Regions from separate parts of the Lelliottia sp. genome, predicted to be linked through region 2. Evidence: predicted binding sites of a transcription regulator. Region 2 holds the regulator's gene; the other holds the start of a gene.
What was found. Region 2 encodes sigma-54, which starts transcription at its own class of promoters, with help from an activator protein. Its sites were predicted from a motif close to GTTGGCACANNTTTCGCTNT; they were not measured.
Positions count from the first base shown of each region.

Region 1 (3,167 bases), on a different contig from region 2:
TCTGAATATCCGGGTTCACCTCGCGCGCGTACGCCAGGCATTTATCGACATCGAAATTCAGATACGGCAGCAGGTCGATTTTATTAAGCAGCATCAGCGAGGCAGCGGCAAACATATGCGGATATTTCAGCGGCTTGTCTTCTCCTTCGGTGACGGACAGCACCGCAACTTTGTGACGCTCGCCCAGATCAAAACTCGCCGGACACACCAGATTGCCGACGTTTTCAATAAACAGAATGCCGTTATCGGCCAGCGGCAGACGCGGCGCGGCGTCGGCAATCATTTGCGCATCCAGATGGCAGCCCTTACCGGTATTCACCTGAATAGCCGGGGTGCCGGTTTCGCGGATGCGTGCGGCGTCATTCACGGTTTGCTGATCGCCTTCGATAACCGCGCACGAGACGCTGCCGCTCAGGTGTTTGAGCGTTTCGGTGAGCAGAGTGGTTTTACCCGAGCCGGGACTGGAAACCAGGTTCAGCACCAGTTGTTGACGCGCGGCAAAGCGTGCGCGATTGCGTGCAGCCAGCTGATTGTTTTTGTCCAGCACGTTGATTTCGACTTCCAACATTTTGCGCTGGCTCATGCCTGGCGCATGCGTCCCCGCTTCGCCGTGGCCGTAATGCAGATCGCCCGCATCCGACTGCTTCGGCGCGAACCGAATGCCGGTTAACGCCGCCGTGGCGCGCGGTGCAGGGGAGAAAGGGGCGGAGCGAAACGCGGAATGAGGGCGATGCTCATCGCCTTCGATATACAGGTTGCCTTCGGCGCAACCGCAGGTACTACACATGATTTACTCCTGGTCTATTTCGAGGCGCTGGATCTGCAAACCGTCGTCCGCCACGATGCGCAGCCCAACGTTCTGACACTGCGGACAGAGGCGCACTTTAGAGGAGAGCAGCGTGACGTATTGCTGGCAGTGTTCACACCAGCATTCGGCCTGCTGTTCTTCTATATACAGCTGACAGCCTTCAGCCAGCGTGTCGCGACACACCAGCTCAAAGCAAAAGGTGAGGGCGCTGGTTTCGACGCAGGAAAACGGTCCCACTTTCAGCCAAACGCCTGTCACGCGTTTCGCGTTGTGCGCTTTTGCCTGCTGTTCGATTAACTCCAGCGCTCGCTGGCAGAGGGTGATTTCGTGCATGACGCCTCCTCAATGATTTGCCCCATTAATGCAATAACGATGCCAGCTTAATTTTGATTAGGGTGTGACGATGACGTTGCTGACGAAATGACACGTCGACAGGCTGTCATTGACAGTTTGGATTGTCTTAAATTCTATAAATTTCAATATGATAAAAATTGGCACAAAATCTGCTTAACAGCCGTATCTCCATTAACCGGATACCTGAGATGACTATTTGGGAAATTAGCGAAAAGGCGGATTACATCGCGCAGCGCCATCAATCACTGCAGGAACAATGGCAGCATTACTGTAATTCGCTGGTCCAGGGGATCACCCTGTCAAAAGCGCGTCTGCATCACGCCATGAGCTGTGCGGCACAAGAGGATTTGTGCTTTGTACTGTTCGGCCACTTCATGATTTTCGTCACCCTGGCGGACACGTTTAACAGCCACACCATTCAGTACTTTGTCGAGACAAAAGAGGGCGAAAGAGAGTTGATTGCGCAGGCGCAGTTGATGGCCGACGGCATGGTTGACGGTCACGTCAGCAACCGTGATCGCCAGCAGGTGCTTGAACACTATCTGGAAAAAATCGCACCTGTTTACAACAACCTCTATTCCGCGGTTGAGCACGATTTACCGGTGGATTTAAAAGCGCTGGTGAGCGAGCCGCGCACCGTCTGATGTTTACGTGTCGAGACGTGTCGATATGGCACTTTTTCGTCAAAAATGACTATGTCCTGAGGACTCCCCGGTGAACCGTTTTGTAATAGCTGACTCGACGGTCTGCATTGGCTGTCATACCTGTGAAGCGGCGTGTTCAGAAACGCACCGCCTGCACGGGTTGCAGTCGATGCCACGTTTGAAAGTCATGCGCAATGAGAAAGAGTCTGCGCCGCAGCTCTGCCATCATTGTGAGGACGCCCCCTGCGCGGGTGTCTGTCCTGTCAACGCCATCACCCGCGTTGAGGGGGCTGTACAGTTAAATGAAAGCTTGTGCGTGAGCTGCAAACTGTGCGGCATCGCCTGTCCATTTGGCGCCATTGAATTTTCCGGCAGCCGTCCGCTGCACATTCCTGCCAATGCTAATTCGCCAAAAGCGCCCCCCGCGCCACCGGCTCCGGCGCGCGTCAGTACGCTGCTGGATTGGGTGCCGGGCGTGCGTGCCGTGGCGGTGAAATGCGATTTGTGCAGTTTTGATGAACAAGGCCCGGCCTGTGTTCGTACCTGTCCGACAAAGGCGCTGATTTTAGTGAATATTCGTGATATTGCGCGCAGCAGCAAACGCAAACGCGAGCTGACCGTGAATACCGATTTCGGCGATCTGTCGCTGCTTCAGACGCAAAACGAGGGGGCGAAATGAACGCTGTCGATTTAGTTATCAGCGCCGTAGCGTGCCTGACGGTGACGGCGGTTCTGTCACTTCTCCTCTCGTTTTATAAACCGCTGAGCGGCTGGGTTGCCGGGCTTGGCGGCGCAGTGGGCAGCGTGATGACGTTCGCTGCGGGCGTTGTGGTGTTGACGCGCGGGCTGAGTGCCGTGGCGGTGATTCCTGTTATCCATCACAGCATTGCCCTTACGCCGCTCAACGCCATCTGGCTGGTGACCTTTGGTTTGTGCGGGCTGTTTATCAGCCTGTTTAACATCGACTGGCATCGTCATTCGCAGACCAAACCGAACGGGCTGTTGGTCAATTTGCTGCTGGCGACCGCCATTTGTGCCGTAGTCGCCAGCAATCTCGCGGCGCTGGTGGTGATGTCAGAAATCATGGCGTTATGCGGGGTGTTTCTCACCGGATGCACGCAGTCTGGCAAGCTGTGGTTTGCGCTGGGACGCCTGGGAACGCTGCTGCTGGCGCTGGCGTGCGGGTTGATGTGGCAACGCTACGGCACGCTGGATCTGGTGTTGATCAATCAACGCACGCAGATGTTGCCATTGGGTGCCGACATCTGGCTGCTGGGTATGGCTGGCTTCGGTTTGCTGGCGGGGATTATTCCGCTGCACGGCTGGGCTCCGCAGGCACATGCGAACGCTTCTGCCCCTGC
Region 1 is NZ_JAZQNX010000039.1:4,415-7,581, reverse strand. It holds gene hypB (hydrogenase nickel incorporation protein HypB) at 1-787, opposite strand, end outside; gene hypA (hydrogenase maturation nickel metallochaperone HypA) at 791-1,141, opposite strand; gene hycA (formate hydrogenlyase regulator HycA) at 1,351-1,806, shown strand; gene ACKI5T_RS18220 (4Fe-4S dicluster domain-containing protein) at 1,877-2,485, shown strand; gene hycC (formate hydrogenlyase subunit 3) at 2,482-3,167, shown strand, end outside.
Region 1: a site for sigma-54 is predicted at 1,299-1,318, ahead of hycA (formate hydrogenlyase regulator HycA). Genes of this name have one in related genera too.

Region 2 (3,167 bases):
TTTTGCTGGAAAGCGGATGCAAACGTCGGGTATCACTGTAGCGACGAATCAGCGTGTTGCGATCGGCATCCAGGAACAGCAATTGCGGAGTGAAGGTTTCTGGCAAGCTGCTCATCGCCTGCTCAAAGACTTCCGGCGATTCCGGCATATTACGGACGTCGATGCTGACGGCAGCAGAAATTTGTCTGTCAGCCAGCGTACGCGCCAGTTCTGGTAGCAGCACGACCGGAAGGTTATCGACGCAATAAAAACCCATATCTTCGAGCGCTCGAAGGGCCACGGATTTCCCCGAGCCCGAACGACCGCTGACGATCATCAGCACCATGTTCCGTTTCTCCTCGCGCCTGCAGATGTGGAGGCCATCTTGTGGTTACGCATCATCCTGATTGCCTTCCGCTTCGGTGATAATTTGATACAGTTCCTCATCACTTTGAGCTGCGCGCAGACGGCGGCAAATTGTTTTATCTGCCAGACGCTTGGCCACCAGCGAGAGCGTATGCAAATGGGTTTTGGTCTGGTCAGCAGGCACCAGCAGTGCGAAAAGCAGATCGACGGGCTGGTTATCGATCGCATCAAAAGCGATCGGCGTTTCCAGTTGGACAAAGACGCCCACGGCGCGCAGTGTGTCCTCCTCCAGCTTGCCATGCGGAATGGCAATACCATTGCCGATACCGGTACTGCCCATTTTTTCACGGGTCAGAATGGCCTCAAACACCACCTGAGGTGGCAGGCTTAACTGTTTTGCGGCCAGTTCACTGATGATTTCCAGAGCGCGTTTTTTGCTCTGGCAGTGAACGCCACTGCGGGTACATTCCTGGTTAAGGACATGACTTAATTGAAGACCGGAATCGTTGTTCATCATAATTTCACCTAAGCGCTAACTGTACAAATGGCCTGTTGTGTTTCACAACAGGCCGTCCTGCACCCGTTAACTGCTCGGACAATTAGTGTTGTTTCAGTTTATCTTTATGTTTATTAAGCTGTCGCGCAAGCTTGTCAATCAAGCCGTCGATAGCCGCGTACATGTCTTGCCCTTCCGCACTGGCATGGATTTCGCCCCCGTTTATGTGCAGGGTTGCGTCCGAGATATGAGTCACTTTCTCCACTTTCAACACAATGTAGACCTGATTGATCCTCTCGAAATACTGCTCCAGCTTGGCGAATTTTGTATTCAAAAAGTCGCGTAAAGCCTCAGTGATTTCGACATTGTGTCCTGTGATGTTGAGCTGCATAGTGTCTTCCTTATCGGTTGTGTCAAACCAGTTGTTTACGCTGGTTAGACGGCGGAATGGATAAAGACTCTCGATACTTCGCAACAGTACGACGTGCCACCATGATACCCTGATCGGACAGCATGGTGGTTAACTTACTGTCACTCAGTGGCTTCGCGGGGTTTTCCGCGGCGATCAACTTCTTCACCAGAGCACGAATTGCCGTCGACGAGGCTTCGCCGCCGCCTTCGGTATTCACATGACTGGAGAAGAAATACTTAAGCTCAAAAATACCACGTGGGCTGTGCAGATACTTCTGCGTGGTCACACGCGAAATGGTCGATTCGTGCATCTCAACGGCTTGAGCAATATCTGCCAAAACCATCGGTTTCATAAATTCTTCGCCCTGCTCAAAAAAGCCTTGCTGCTGTTCCACAATGCAGCGACTCACGCGTAGCAGCGTATCATTTCGGCTTTCGAGGCTTTTGATCAGCCATCGCGCTTCCTGAAGATTGCTACGAATATATTGATTGTCGGAGTCGTTCCGCGCACTGGTGCACATGGAAGCGTATTGCTGGTTGATTTGCAGGCGGGGAATGCTGTCGGAATTGAGTTCTACGGTCCAGAGACCGTTGTGCTTTCGGACCAGAACGTCAGGAATCACATATTCGGGTTCGCCGGTTTGGATCGATTGCCCCGGCCGGGGATCGAGCGACTGGATCAGATTTACCGCTTCTTTCAGTACATCTTCTTTGAGTCGCGTCACGCGCATCAGGCTGCGGAAATCATGATTCGCCAGCAAATCCAAATGTTCGCTGATAATTAGTCGCGCTTCGTCGAGTCTTGGCGTCTCTTTTGCAAACTGAGAAAGCTGGATCAGCAAACAGTCGCGCAGATCTTTTGCTGCGACGCCGATAGGGTCAAAGCGTTGAATGCGCTTGAGGACGGCTTCGATCTCGTCGAGTTCGATTTCGCTATCACCCATGCTTTCCAGAATTTCGTCCAGGGTCACCGTTAAATACCCGGTATCATCCACGGCATCGACAATGGAAGTGGCAATCGCGCGATCGGTTTCGGTGAAAGGGGTCAACTCCACCTGCCACATCAGGTAATCCTGTAGCGACTGCGTGGTTTCACCCTGATAAACCGGTAACTCATCATCCTGATAATCAGCGCGCGTTCCGGATGGGGTACCAGCGGTGTAAATTTCATCCCAGCTGGCATCTAGCGGTAACTCGTCAGGCATCTCTTTCTGCTCAAGGGCATCTGCCGTATCGAGCGTTTCGGTGTCCTGCTTTTCCTGGGTATCTACCTCTTCATGAAGATCGGTTTGCTCCAGCAGCGGATTACTGTCCAGCGCTTGCTGCAGTTCCTGCTGAAGTTCTAACGTTGACAGTTGCAACAGACGGATCGCCTGTTGTAACTGTGGCGTCATCGCCAACTGTTGGCTGAGCCTTAATTGCAAACCTTGCTTCATGTTCAGGGCGTTTTTCTCCGGTCCTGCGTAACTTAACCTCTACCCTATCAGAGTCTGAAGTCTTCCCCAAGGTACACGCGCTTAACATGTTCATCTTCGAGGATTTCGAGTGGCGTGCCGTGAGCAATCAAATGGCCCTGGCTGACGATATACGCACGCTCACAAACGGCCAGCGTTTCGCGCACGTTGTGGTCGGTAATCAGCACACCGAGACCGCTGTCGCGCAGATGTTCGATAATGCGTTTAATGTCGATAACGGAGATGGGGTCAACACCTGCAAATGGTTCATCCAGAAGGATAAATTTCGGATTGGCTGCCAGGGCGCGAGCAATTTCTACTCGGCGGCGTTCCCCCCCCGAAAGTGCCTGGCCGAGGCTGTCGCGCAGGTGTTCAATATGGAACTCTTCCATCAATTCGTTGGCGCGATCCTGACGCTGCTCAGCGGTCAAATCGTCACGGATTTGCAGGACGGCCATCAG
Region 2 is NZ_JAZQNX010000018.1:93,968-97,134, reverse strand. It holds gene rapZ (RNase adapter RapZ) at 1-325, opposite strand, end outside; gene ptsN (PTS IIA-like nitrogen regulatory protein PtsN) at 371-862, opposite strand; gene hpf (ribosome hibernation promoting factor) at 945-1,232, opposite strand; gene rpoN (RNA polymerase factor sigma-54) at 1,255-2,688, opposite strand; gene lptB (LPS export ABC transporter ATP-binding protein) at 2,736-3,167, opposite strand, start outside.